DNA from 2 places in the Pseudomonas sp. PGPPP1 genome. Region 1 is predicted to be linked to the other one. Evidence: predicted binding sites of a transcription regulator. Region 1 holds the regulator's gene; the other holds the start of a gene.
The links. The regulator FliA, encoded in region 1, starts transcription of late flagellar genes. The targets are predictions, from matches to a motif close to CTAAAGTTTNNNNNNNNNNNGCCGNTAA.
Positions count from the first base shown of each region.

Region 2: a site for FliA is predicted at 3,692-3,719, ahead of CFE47_RS18300 (methyl-accepting chemotaxis protein). Genes of this name have one in related genera too.

Region 1 covers NZ_NKIG01000033.1:53,532-60,656, forward strand. The annotation lists gene CFE47_RS26680 (flagellar motor protein) at 1-238, opposite strand, end outside; gene CFE47_RS26685 (protein-glutamate methylesterase/protein-glutamine glutaminase) at 238-1,371, opposite strand; gene CFE47_RS26690 (chemotaxis protein CheA) at 1,419-3,608, opposite strand; gene CFE47_RS26695 (protein phosphatase CheZ) at 3,620-4,408, opposite strand; gene CFE47_RS26700 (chemotaxis response regulator CheY) at 4,427-4,801, opposite strand; gene fliA (RNA polymerase sigma factor FliA) at 4,968-5,708, opposite strand; gene fleN (flagellar synthesis regulator FleN) at 5,705-6,538, opposite strand; gene flhF (flagellar biosynthesis GTPase FlhF) at 6,643-7,125, opposite strand, start outside.
Region 2 covers NZ_NKIG01000016.1:76,894-84,018, reverse strand. The annotation lists gene CFE47_RS18310 (response regulator transcription factor) at 1-122, shown strand, start outside; gene CFE47_RS18305 (sensor histidine kinase) at 119-1,432, shown strand; gene CFE47_RS18300 (methyl-accepting chemotaxis protein) at 1,506-3,653, opposite strand; gene CFE47_RS18295 (Na+/H+ antiporter family protein) at 3,897-5,216, shown strand; gene ctpM (methyl-accepting chemotaxis protein CtpM) at 5,373-7,052, shown strand; gene trhP (prephenate-dependent tRNA uridine(34) hydroxylase TrhP) at 7,090-7,125, opposite strand, start outside.

The sequences.
Region 1 (7,125 bases):
GGTCGATGCCACCGGGCAGGTCTACGCGTGGCGGGAAAATGATCCACACCAGGATCTGCATGGCGCGCTTGAACGAGCTCAAGGGCGACTGCAACAACGCAGCGCCGACGGTGCCGCCGATCACGATCAACGCCGCCGGGCCGTTGGCCAGGGCGCCAAGGTGGCCGCCTTCGAGGTAGTTGCCGCCAATGATTGCGACAAACGCCATGATGATGCCGATCAGGCTTAAAACATCCATCAGAGGCAGGCCTCCACCAGATGCTTGCCGATGTCGTCCAGGCTATAGACGGCGTCGGCCAGGTCAGCCTTGACGATGGCCATGGGCATGCCATAGATCACGCAACTGGCTTCGTCCTGGGCCCAGATGGCACTGCCGCCCTGTTTGAGCAGGCGCGCGCCTTCGCGGCCATCGGCGCCCATGCCGGTGAGCACCACCGCCAGAACTTTGTCGCCGTAGGACTTGGCTGCCGAACCGAAGGTGATATCCACGCACGGCTTGTAGTTCAGGCGTTCATCGCCCGGCAGGATTTTGATCGCGCCACGGCCGTCCACCATCATCTGCTTGCCACCCGGAGCCAACAGCGCCAAACCAGGACGCAAGATATCGCCATCCTCGGCTTCCTTGACGCTGATGCGGCACAGCTTGTCCAGGCGCTCGGCGAAGGCCTTGGTGAACGCGGCCGGCATGTGCTGGACCAACACGATCGGCGCAGGGAAGTTGGCCGGCAATTGGGTCAGCACACGTTGCAGGGCAACCGGGCCGCCGGTAGAGGTGCCGATGGCGACCAGCTTGTAAGCCTTGCGCTTGGGCGCCGGCGAATGCGCTGTCGCAGCAGGTGCAGGCGCACGTACAGGCGCTACCGCAGGCCGTGGAACGGGCGCAGGTGCTGGACGTGCAAACGATGAAGTCGGCGCGGTCGACGTAGCCACCGGTGCAGGCGCCGGGGCTGGCGCACTGAACAGACTGCGACGGTTACTGCGGGAAATGCTGTGGACTTTCTCGCACAGCAGTTGCTTGACCTTCTCGGGGTTGCGCGAGATGTCTTCGAAGTTCTTCGGCAGGAAGTCCACCGCGCCAGCGTCCAGCGCGTCGAGGGTTACCCGGGCGCCTTCGTGGGTCAGCGAGGAGAACATCAACACCGGGGTCGGGCAGCGCTGCATGATGTGCCGGACGGCCGTGATGCCATCCATCATCGGCATCTCGTAGTCCATGGTGATCACGTCAGGTTTCAACGCAATGGCTTGATCGATCGCCTCTTTGCCGTTGGTGGCCGTGCCGACCACCTGGATCGTTGGATCGGCGGAAAGAATTTCCGAGACGCGGCGGCGGAAGAAACCCGAATCGTCCACCACCAGGACCTTGACTGCCATAAACACTCCGTTAGGCGGGGCGGGCAAACCGCCCTGCCCCACCAGAATCAAATACGCCGAGCGGCGTAACGCTTGAGCATGCTCGGAACATCGAGAATCAGCGCGATCCGACCGTCACCGGTAATGGTCGCACCCGACATGCCCGGGGTTCCCTGCAGCATTTTGCCCAAAGGCTTGATGACCACTTCTTCCTGGCCCACCAGTTGATCGACGACAAAGCCGATGCGCTGGGTGCCCACGGAGAGAATCACCACATGGCCTTCGCGCTGCTCTTCATGCTTGGCCGATGCCACCAGCCAGCGCTTGAGGTAGAACAGTGGCAACGCCTTGTCGCGCACGATCACCACTTCCTGGCCGTCCACCACGTTGGTGCGCGACAGGTCGAGGTGGAAGATCTCGTTGACGTTGACCAGCGGGAAAGCGAACGCCTGGTTGCCCAGCATCACCATCAGGGTTGGCATGATCGCCAAGGTCAACGGCACCTTGATCACGATCTTCGAGCCCTGGCCCTTGGTCGAGTAGATATTGATCGAGCCATTGAGCTGGCTGATCTTGGTCTTCACCACGTCCATGCCCACACCACGGCCGGACACATCGGAAATCTCGGTCTTGGTCGAGAAGCCCGGGGCGAAGATCAGGTTGTAGCACTCGGTGTCGGTCAGGCGGTCGGCGGCGTCCTTGTCCATCACGCCCCGCTTGACCGCGATGTTGCGCAGGATGGTCGGGTCCATGCCCTTGCCGTCATCGGTGATCGACAGCAGGATATGGTCGCCTTCTTGCTCGGCCGCCAGAATCACCTTGCCGTTGCGGGACTTGCCCGAGGCTTCGCGCTCTTCCGGGGTTTCCACGCCGTGGTCGACCGCGTTGCGCACCAAGTGGACCAGCGGGTCGGCCAGGGCCTCGACAAGGTTTTTGTCGAGGTCGGTTTCTTCACCCACCAGTTCCAGGTTGATCTCTTTCTTCAATTGGCGCGCCAAGTCGCGAACCAAACGCGGGAAGCGGCCGAAGACTTTCTTGATCGGCTGCATCCGCGTTTTCATCACGGCGGTCTGCAGATCGGCCGTCACCACGTCCAGGTTCGACACGGCCTTTTGCATGGCTTCATCGCCGCTGCTCAGGCCCAGGCGCACCAGGCGGTTACGCACCAACACCAGTTCGCCCACCATGTTCATGATGTCGTCCAGGCGTGCGGTATCCACCCGCACGGTGGTTTCGGCTTCGCTGGCGGCCTTTTCGGCAACCGGAGCCGCTGCGGCACGTGCTGGAGCAGGCGCTGGGGCAGGTGCAGGTTTGGCGGCGACAGGCGCAGCGGCCTTGGCGGCAACCGGAGCCGGCGCGGCAACGGCGGCTGCGGCAGCCGGGGCCACTTCGGTGAACTTGCCCTTGCCGTGCAACTCGTCCAACAGGGACTCGAACTCGTGATCGGAGATCAGGCCGTCGCCGGCCGGCTCAACACTGGCAGCAGGCGCTGCAGCAGTCGCAGCGATTTCCGGCAAGGCGTCGGCCACGAAGGTGCCCTTGCCGTGCAGTTGGTCGAGCAGCGCTTCGAATTCATCGTCGGTAATGTCGGTGCTGGCACTAGCCGCAGGGGCTTCTGGCGCAGCGGCAGTGGCCACCGCATCGGCCGCGAACTGGCCTTTGCCGTGCAACTGGTCGAGCAGGGATTCAAACTCTGCGTCGGTAATGTCTTCGCTGGTCGGTGCCGCAACGGGCGCAGCTGGCGCTTCTGCCTCGGCCTTCACGGCACTGAGGGAGTTGAGCAGCTGTTCGAACTCGCTGTCGGTCACATCCGGCTCTGCTTCAACGACAGCGACCGCCACCTCGACAACCGGCGCGGGCGAGTTGTCGGCAGGTTCCGCCAGGCGCGCCAGGGCGGCCAGCAGTTCCGGGGTGGCCGCAGTGATCGGTGCACGTTCGCGCACTTCGCTGAACATGCCGTTGACTGCATCCAGTGCTTCGAGAATCACGTCCATCAATTCCGAATCAACGTGACGCTCACCCTTGCGCAGGATGTCGAACACGTTCTCGGCGATGTGGCAGCACTCCACCAGCTCATGGAGCTGGAGGAAGCCGGCGCCCCCTTTTACAGTGTGAAAACCGCGAAAAATTGCATTGAGCAGGTTCGCATCATCCGGTCGGCTTTCCAGCTCGACCAGTTGCTCGGACAACTGCTCTAAAATTTCGCCGGCCTCTACAAGGAAATCCTGAAGGATTTCTTCATCGGCGCCGAAGCTCATGTGGGTGCTCCTTAGAAGCCTAAACTGGATAACAGGTCATCAACATCATCTTGACCCGATACAACGTCTTCACGTTTATCGGCATGAATCTGCGGACCTTCACCCTTGGCGAGATGTTTTTGCGGATCTTTTTCCGAGAGGATCGCTTCGCGGTCATGTTCGATGCCGGCAAAACGGTCAACCTGGCCTGCCATGAGCACCAATTTGAGCAAATTGCTTTCCACTTCGGTGACCAGCTGGGTCACGCGCTTGATCACCTGACCGGTGAGGTCCTGGTAATCCTGGGCCAGCAGAATGTCGTTGAGGTTGCTGGAAACCGTGCGGTTCTCCTGCTCGCTGCGAGACAGAAAACCTTCAACCCGACGCGCCAACTCACGAAACTCTTCAGCCCCCACTTCACGGCGCATGAAGCGGCCCCAGTCAACGCTGAGGGCCTGGGCTTCAGTGGCCATGCCGTTGACCAGAGGCGTGGCGTTTTCCACCAGGTCCATGGTGCGATTAGCCGCCGCCTCAGTCAGCCTGACCACATAGGACAGGCGTTCGGTGGCATCCGTAATTTGCGAGATTTCCTCGGCCTGGGGCATGTGCGGGTCAATCTGAAAATTGACGATCGCACTGTGCAGCTCGCGTGTGAGCTTGCCCACTTCCTGGTACAGGCCGCGGTCACGGGTCTGGTTGAGCTCATGGATTAACTGCACCGCGTCGCCGAACTGGCCTTTTTCAAGGCTGTCGACCAACTGGTGAGCATGCTTTTTCAGGGTCGACTCGAAGTCTCCCTGTGATGTTTCTTTATGCTCCATAGCTCCCCCGCGATGGCATTAGCCGTGGATGCGTTCGAAGATTTTCTCGATCTTCTCTTTCAAGGCCAGTGCAGTGAAAGGCTTGACCACGTAACCGTTGACCCCGGCCTGGGCGGCTTCGATGATCTGCTCACGCTTGGCTTCGGCGGTCACCATCAGCACAGGAAGGCTGCGCAGTTTTTCGTCAGCGCGCACGTGGCGCAGCAAGTCGATACCGGTCATGCCCGGCATGTTCCAGTCCGTTACCAGAAAGTCGATGCTCCCGCTGTTGAGGATCGGAATCGCCGTAATGCCGTCATCCGCCTCGACCGTGTTTGTGAACCCAAGGTCACGCAACAGGTTTTTTATGATCCGCCGCATCGTTGAGAAGTCATCAACGATGAGGATTTTCATGTTCTTGTCCAATTCGACCTCCAAGCAGTCTTAAACGCGCCCAGCACCTGGACGCGCCATTTCAATCAACAGGCATTACACAAAAAGGACTGCCGGGGTACCACGGAGCGCCCCCGCGAAAGCCTGCGGCTTCACGGTCTCGTCTGCAGTGTCCCCACACTGCCTGTCAGCGCGCTCGCCACTCTCCCAAACGCCCCCGCAAGCGGGCTGCGCACTGGCTGTGCAACTGGCTGACTCGTGATTCGCTGACCCCCAGGACCTCACCGATTTCCTTGAGGTTCAGCTCTTCGTCGTAGTACAGCGCCAACACCAGTCGCTCACGCTCCGGCAAATTGGCTATCGCGTCCGCCAACGCCCCCTGGAAGCGTTCATCTTCCAGGTCGCGCGACGGCTCAAGATGAGCACTCGCGCCGTCCTCGTGCAGCCCTTCGTGTTCGCCGTCCTGCAAGAGGTCGTCGAAACTGAACAGGCGGCTGCCCAAGGTATCGTTCAAAATCCCGTAGTAATCGTCGAGACTCAATTGGAGTTCGGCCGCAACTTCATGATCTTTAGCGTCGCGACCGGTTTTTGCTTCAATTGCGCGAATTGCATCACTGACCATGCGCGTATTGCGATGCACCGAACGCGGTGCCCAGTCACCTTTACGGACCTCGTCGAGCATCGCACCCCGGATACGGATACCCGCATACGTCTCGAAACTCGCCCCCTTGCTCGCGTCGTATTTGGTCGACACTTCGAGCAGGCCGATCATGCCCGCCTGGATCAGGTCTTCGACCTGGACGCTGGCGGGCAGGCGTGCCAGCAGGTGATAGGCGATGCGCTTGACCAGCGGCGCGTAGCGCTCGATCAACTCGCCCTGGCTGTCACGGGCAGACTTCTTGTACGCGTTGTAGCCGGTCGCTGTCATAGCACGGGTCCTGCGCTCGTCTGATGCACCAATCGCTCGACGAAAAACTCCAGATGCCCCCGAGGGTTGGCGGGCAATGGCCAGGTATCGACCTTCTGGGCAATGGCCTTGAACGCCAGTGCGCATTTCGAACGAGGGAACGCTTCATAGACCGCACGCTGCTTTTGCACGGCCTTGCGCACACACTCGTCATAGGGAACTGCGCCGACATATTGTAAGGCGACATCGAGGAAGCGATCCGTGACCTTGGTCAACTTCGCGAACAGGTTTCGCCCTTCCTGCGGGCTTTGGGCCATGTTGGCCAATACGCGGAAGCGGTTCATGCCGTAGTCACGGTTAAGCAGTTTGATCAGGGCGTAGGCGTCGGTGATCGAGGTGGGTTCATCGCAGACCACCAGCAGGACTTCCTGCGCCGCGCGCACAAAGCTGACCACGGACTCGCCGATCCCGGCGGCGGTGTCGATCACCAGCACGTCGAGGTTGTCGCCAATATCGCTGAACGCCTGGATCAGGCCGGCATGCTGCGCCGGGCTCAGGTGCACCATGCTCTGGGTACCGGAGGCGGCCGGTACGATGCGGATGCCACCCGGGCCCTGGAGCAGCACATCGCGCAGCTCGCAGCGCCCTTCGATGACATCGGCGAGGGTGTGTTTGGGTGTCAGCCCGAGCAGAACGTCGACGTTCGCCAGCCCCAGGTCAGCATCCAGCAGCATGACGCGACGGCCAAGCTCTGCCAGGGCCAGGGACAAATTCACTGACACGTTAGTTTTCCCGACGCCACCTTTGCCGCCGGTCACCGCGATCACCTGTACGGGATGCATGCTGCCCATTTTATTTCTTTACCTTGTCTTGCTTAGACGCAGGCTACATGGCTTGGCCGCGTGTATCTTGCAGACCATCGATGTAGGTACATTTCACGGTGTTCGTCCTGCCCTCAACCCACCCGCTTTGCCGGGTTGTGGTAAAGGTCGGCGAACATATCGGCCATCGCTTCCTCGCTAGGCTCTTCTTGCATTTGCACACTGACTGCACGGCTGACCAACTGATGACGACGCGGCAGATGCAGGTCATCCGGAATCCGCGGGCCATCGGTCAGGTAGGCGACCGGCAATTCGTGGCTGATAGCCAGGCTCAACACCTCGCCAAGGCTCGCGGTTTCATCCAGTTTAGTCAGGATGCAACCGGCCAGCCCGCAACGTTTGTAGCTGTGGTACGCAGCCGTCAGAACCTGTTTCTGGCTAGTGGTTGCAAGCACCAGGTAATTTTTTGACTTGATGCCACGTCCGGCCAGGCTTTCCAACTGCATGCGCAGCGCCGGATCACTGGCTTGCAGGCCGGCGGTATCGATCAGCACCACGCGTTTGCGCAGCAATGGGTCGAGGGCGTTGGCCAGGGACTGGCCCGGATCGACGTGGGT
Region 2 (7,125 bases), on a different contig from region 1:
AAACCGAGCGCGACTCCAATGTGCTGGAAGTCCACGTCAACCACCTGCGGCGCAAACTGGGCCGCAGCGTGATTGAAACCCGACGTGGCCAGGGTTACCGGTTTGGCGTCAACCCGGCATGAAGTCGATTCAACGGCGCCTGAGCCTGGGCCTGATCAGCGTGATGGTGATTGTCGGCGTGGCATTGGCGCAAACCAGCTTGTGGTTGTTCGAGGCCGGTTTGCAACGCTACCTGGAGGCAGGACTGCGCAATGACAGCGAGAGCCTGCTGGTGGCACTGGTACGTGGCCCCGACGGTTTGCAACTGCATGAGAAGCGGTTGTCGCCGGCATATCAGCGACCGTTTTCCGGGCACTATTTCCGCATTGATTTCGCCGATAACCACTGGCGCTCCCGCTCGCTGTGGGACCAGGATCTGCCGCACCTGCCCGAGGCCGGGCTCAAGAGCAACCTGCAACTGGGGCCTGAAGGCCAGCAACTGTTGGTGCTGCGTGAGGACTACAAGCGCTTCGGCCAATCTATTTCCATCAGCGTGGCCCAGGACTACACGCCGGTGCGTGAAAGCTTCCGTTTGATGCGTCAGATCGGCCTGGTGCTGGGCCTGGCGGCGCTGCTCTTGGTGCTGGTCCTGCAACGGGTCACGGTGCGTCGCGCCTTGCGCCCGCTGGAAACCGCGCGTGAACAGATCGCCCAGCTGCAACAGGGCCAGCGTTCCCAACTCGACACCCAGGTGCCGCTGGAGCTGGAGCCGCTGGTGGCGCAGATCAACCACCTGCTGGCGCATACCGAAGACAGTCTCAAACGCTCGCGCAACGCCCTAGGCAACCTTGGCCACGCCCTGAAAACCCCGTTGGCCGTGCTGCTCAGCGCGGCCTCCAGCGAGGCCCTCAAGGATCACCCCGAACTGAGCAAACTGCTGCGTGACCAGTTGGAGCAGGTGCAGCAACGCCTCAACCGTGAACTCAACCGCGCGCGGCTGGCTGGCGAAACCCTGCCGGGCGCGTTGTTCGACTGTGAAAAAGAACTGCCCGGGCTGATGGCGACGCTGAACATGATCCACGGTGAACACCTGGACCTGAGCTATCACGTGTCCCCTGGGCTGCAATTGCCTTGGGACCGTGAGGACCTGCTGGAGCTGTTGGGAAACCTGCTGGATAACGCCTGTAAATGGGCGGATGCCGAGGTGCGCCTGAGCATCAGTGAAACGGCGCAACATTACCTCTTGGCCGTTGAGGACGACGGCCCTGGCATTCCTGTCACCCAGCGTGACCAGGTGCTCAGCCGTGGTGCGCGCCTGGACGAACAGATCGATGGCCATGGCCTGGGGCTGGGGATCGTGCGTGATATCGTCGAGGTATGGGGCGGGGTGCTGCAGTTGCAGGAGAGTGAGCAAGGTGGTCTGAAAGTGCTGATCGAATTGCCCAAGCGCTGACCGCGATCAAAAAAGTGGGAGCAAGCCTGCTCCCACTTTGCAGCGCTCAGCTATTAGAAAAAGTGCCGCTCACTCACACCCGGAACTGATCCATCAACCCCTGCTGCTGATTCGCCAGGCTATTCAACGCCTGACTCACCCGCGCCGATTCATTCGCCTGCTCCGACAACGACTCGGTCACATCACGAATGGTCGCCACATTGTTGTTGATCTCCTCGGCCACTGCGCTTTGCTCTTCGGCGGCGCTGGCGATTTGCAGGTTCATGTCGCTGATCACCGTGACCGCATCCCCGATCTGGCGCAGGGCGGTCACCGCCTCGCCGACCTGCTCGACGCTGCCTTGGGCCTGGCGATAGCTGTTACCCATGGAGCCCACCACTTCTTCGGTGCCGCTTTGCAATTGCTCGATCACCAGGCGGGTTTCTTCCACCGATTCCTGGGTGCGTCGTGCCAGATTGCGAACTTCGTCGGCAACGACGGCAAACCCACGACCGGCCTCACCGGCGCGGGCGGCTTCGATGGCGGCGTTCAGCGCCAGCAGGTTGGTTTGCTCGGCGATGCCGCGAATCACTTCCAGTACCGAGCCGATCTTCTCGCTGTTGGCAGCGAGCCCTTCGACCTGGGTCATGGCGGTGCTCATATCGGCTGCCAAGTGCCCGATATTGGTGGTGGTACGGTCGATCACAGTCAGCCCGTCGCGGGTGGCCTGGTCGGCATCGCGGGCAGCTTGTGCAGCCTGGGCGGCGCTGCGTGCAACGTCCTGGGCGGTGGCGCTCATTTCGTGGGACGCGGTGGCCACCTGGTCGACCTGGCGGTACTGCTGCTCCATGCCGGCACTGGTTTCGGTCGCAATCGCGGCGGATTGGTCAGCGGTACCACGGGCGTCCTGCACCGAACGTTTCACCTCGGCAATAATCGGTTGCAACTTGTCGAGGAAGCGGTTGAACCAGCCGGCCAATTGGCCCAGTTCATCTTTTTTGTCGTAGGCCAGGCGGCGGGTCAGGTCGCCTTCGCCGCTGGCGATGTCTTCCAGCATGTGCGCCACGCCGAGGATCGGCCGGGTCACACTGCGGGCCATCAACCACACCAGAATCAAGCCGAGCACGGCCGCGAACAGACCCAGGCCCAGTTCCAGCAGAGTGCCCTTGGCATTGTCGGCGTCCAGTTGGGTTTTGAGCGCCTCGGCAGGTGCCACCAGCACTTTCTCCGGTACATCCAGCAACACGCCCCATGGCTTGCCATCCGGGATTGGCGCGAACGGCGCCAGTACCTTGAGTTGATGGTCGGTGCGCAGGCTGCGGATCTGCGTGCTGCTGGCCAGGGCGCTGATCAGTTGCGCGCCGTTGGCGCTGTCGACCTGGTCCAGGCGTTGGCTGAGCTTGCTTGCGTCCGGGCTGTAGCCGGCAAGCAAACCGGTAGGGCTGAGGATGCTGACCTGGGTCTGGCCGTCATACAGCTTGTGGCTGGCCTGTTGGCTGACCGCCTGCAGGCTGTTGAGGTTGATGTCCACGGACAGCGAGGCAATCACTTTGCCTTTGACCGTCAGCGGGAACACGATGCTGGTCATCAGCACGTTTTGCCCGTTGATCACGTAGAAGTACGGTTCGATCACACACGGCTTGAGGGTGGTACGCGGGCAAGTGAACCAGGCATTGGCCTTTTCACCGCTGGGGCCCACGCTGGTGTCGGACATGTCGCTTTCCGGCAGTGCCATCGACTCCAGTTTGCCCGGGGTCGGCTGTGACCAGTAGAGCGCGAAGCGGCCCTTGTCGTTGCTGCCCAGCTCCGCCTGGTTGGCGAACAGTTCATCCTTGCCGTCCAGGGCATTCGCTTCGAATACCAGCGACAAACCCAGCAAATCAGGGTTGGCCTGCAGCGCAGCCTTGACCTGACGGGTCAGGTCTTCGCGGGTGTCGAAGGCGTCGAGGAAGCGTTTTTCGGCCTGCTCGCGCAAAAACAGCACTTGCCGGGAAAAACCGTGACCGTACTGATAGGCGTCCATGAACTGGCGACGAATGCCCAGTGCCTGCACTTCACCCTGGGCCTCGATGCGCGATTGGGCGGCTTCGTCGAGCATCTGCATGCTGGACGCCTTGACCTGTTCCGAACTCTGCTCCATGCGATAGAGCGACAGACCCACCAGCAGGGTCACGATTCCCAGCAGGCAAAGGCCGGCGAGCAGGGTGATTTTCCATTGAATGGACAGCTGTCTGAGGGACATCGAGGAGCATCCTTAACCTGAAAACACAGAGAATCAGGTTATCGGCCGATTTTTTTGGATCTTTATTATTTAAACGTTCAATTGAAAGCTAAAAGCGGCGCCGTTTTTTGACATGCGGCCCCGCCTGCTGCAAAGTGCGCGCCCTCTAATAAGACCTCCTTCAAGCCTGCACGCTGGCAGCCATCTGTGGCCGCCTGGGCGCGGGCATGCCTGTTTTTTATGTTTCTGCTTGAGGTAACCATGATTAACGCAGTCATTGCCGCGGTCGGCACCATGCTGGTGCTCAGCTTGTCCCGCGTGCATGTGGTCATTGCCATCATTGTCGGCGCCCTGGTGGGTGGCCTCACCGGTGGCCTGGGCATCGACGCCACGCTCAAAGCCTTTAATGGCGGGTTGGGCGGCGGTGCAACCGTGGCCTTGTCCTACGCCTTGTTGGGAGCTTTCGCGGTGGCAATTGCCAAGTCAGGCCTGGCCCATGCCTTGGCCGACAAAGCGCTGATGCTGGTGGACCGCCAGGAAGCGACCGGTGGCAGCCACGTCAAATGGCTGCTGATCGGCCTGCTGTGGGTGGTGGCGATTGCCTCGCAGAACATCCTGCCGATTCATATCGCATTTATTCCGCTGCTGGTGCCGCCCCTGCTGTACGTGTTGACCAAGCTGCAACTGGACCGCCGCCTCATCGCCTGTGTAATGACTTTTGGCCTGATCACGCCGTATATGTTCTTGCCGGTGGGCTTCGGCAATATCTTCCTCAACCAGATCCTGCTGGCCAACGTGGCCAAGAGCGGCGTGGATATCAGCCAGGTCAACGTCACTCACGCCATGAGCTTGCCGGCCCTCGGCATGGTCGTGGGCCTGCTGGTGGCGGTGTTCGTCAGCTACCGCAAGAAGCGCGTGTATGACTTGGAGAAAATCGAGCGGGTCGAGCAAGTGGCGGTGCAGTACAACCCGCTGACCCTGCTGGTGGCCGGCCTGGCTATTGCCTCGGCGTTCATCATCCAGCTGTGGTTGGACTCGATGATCATCGGTGCCTTGGCCGGGTTCCTGATCTTCTCGGTGTCGGGCATCGTGCGTTGGAGCGACACCGACGACCTGTTCACCGAAGGCATGAAGATGATGGCCATGATCGGCTTCATCATGATCGCCTCGTCGGGCTTTGCCGAAGTGCTCAAGGCCACCGGCGACGTGCGTTCGCTGGTGGAAGCCTCGGCGGCATTCATCGGCCATAGCCGCGGCGTCGGCGCATTGCTGATGCTGCTGGTGGGCTTGTTGGTGACCATGGGCATTGGTTCGTCGTTTTCCACCGTGCCAATTCTTGCCGCGATTTTCGTGCCGCTGTGTGTGCAGCTTGGGTTCAGCCCGGTGGCCATTGTGTGCATCGTCGGCACCGCGGGCGCGTTGGGTGATGCGGGTTCGCCTGCGTCGGACTCCACCCTTGGCCCCACCTCCGGCCTGAACATCGACGGCCAGCACCATCATATCTGGGACACCGTGGTGCCGACCTTCCTGCACTACAACATCCCGCTCCTGGCCTTCGGCTGGCTGGCGGCCATGACCCTCTGACCGTTGTTTGTAGTGAGCGGGCTTGCCCCGCGCGGCATTTTGTCAGGAGACCTTAGGGCGCCTGGTACATCGCCGCGCGGGGCAAGCCCGCTCACTACAGAAACTCTCTGCGCGGCCGTTAACCTCTTAAGTCGCCACTAATAAGAGAGAAAAGCCATGCGTCTGAGCCTGAAGGCCAAAGTCCTGTCCCTGGCCATTGTGCCGGTGTTGCTGTTTGCCGTGGTGATCAGCCTGACCACCGTGTGGATTCTCCAGGGCCAGGCGCGCAACGAGGTGGAGGAAACCCGCCAGCGCCTGCTCAACGACGCCAAGGCCACCTTGCAAAGTTATGTGGAAGTGGCCATGAGCACCATCAAGCCGCTCTACGACGCGGCAGCCCCCGGAGATACCGCCGCGCGGGCCCAGGTGGTCAAGCTGCTGTCCAACACCAGCTATGGCAAGGACGGCTACTTCTTTGGCTACGACTCCGAGACCATCCGCCTGTTCAAGGGCAACAGCCCAGACGGCGTAGGCAAGAGCTTCAAGGACAACCGCGACCCCAACGGTGTGTACGTCAACCGCGACTTGGTCAAGGTCGGCAAGGACGGCACCCACTACCTGCAATACAGCTCCACCCAGCCGGGGCAGACCGAACTGGTGCCCAAGCTCGGCTACACCGAATACCTGCCCAAATGGGACATGGTCATTGGTACGTCGGTGAACCTGGACGGCATCGAAGCCCAGGTAGCGGTGGTTGAAGCCAAAGTCAAAACACGCATGGAAGGCGTCTTGCTGAGCATCCTCGGGGTGGCCGTGGTGGTGTTGCTGGTGATCGCCGCGGTGGGCCTGCTGGTGGCGAATACCATCTTGCGTCCGCTGAACCTGATGAAAGCCAACCTCGACGACATCGCCGCCGGTGAAGGCGACCTGACCCGCCGTCTGGCGATCACCAGCCAGGATGAACTGGGCGATCTTGCCGGCGCATTCAACCGTTTTGTCGACAAGATTCACGGCCTGGTGCGCCAGATCACCGAAATGACCTCGCAACTCACCGGCCTGGTGAGCCAAGTGTCGGAGCAGGCCCAGCGCTCCGAGCAGGCCATGGAACGCCAGCGCCACGAGACCGACCAGGTCGCCACCGCGATCAACCAGATGTCGTCCGCCGCCCACGAAGTGGCGCGCAGTGCCCAAGGCGCCGCCGTCGCGGCGCAACAGACCGACGCCGAAGGCCAGGCCGCCAAGCGCGTGGTGGACGGCAGCATCGTGCAGATCCACGCATTGGTGAACGATATCCGCAGCAGCGGCGTGTCCCTCGACAGCCTTCAGCAAGACGTGTCCTCGATTGTCAGCGTGCTCGGCGTGATCCGCTCCATCGCCGAGCAGACCAACTTGCTGGCCCTCAATGCGGCGATCGAGGCCGCGCGGGCAGGGGAGGCTGGGCGTGGTTTTGCGGTGGTGGCCGATGAAGTCCGTGCGCTGGCCAGCCGCACCCAGACCAGCACCCAGGAAATCCAGGGCATGATCGACCGCCTGCAAAAAGGCACCGAGGCCGCCGTGGACGCCATGCGCCGCTCCAGCGATGCCGGTGACGGCACCTCGGCCCAGGCCAACGAAGCCGGGGCATCGCTGGACACCATGGCCCAGTTGATCGGCACCATCAACTCGATGAACGCGCAGATCGCCAGCGCTGCCGAAGAGCAGACCGCCGTGGCCGAAGAGATCAACCGCAGCGTGCATCAGATCGCCGTGGCGGTGGACAGTGTGGCCGACGAAACCCAACTGGGCGCCCAGACCTCACGCAGCCTGGCGGAGCTGGGCCAGCGGCTGGGGCAGTTGGTTGGCCAGTTCAGGATCTAACCTGCGTGGCGAGGACGCTTGCTCCGGTTCGACAGCTTCAGACGTCACGCATCAACAAACCGAAGTTTAAATC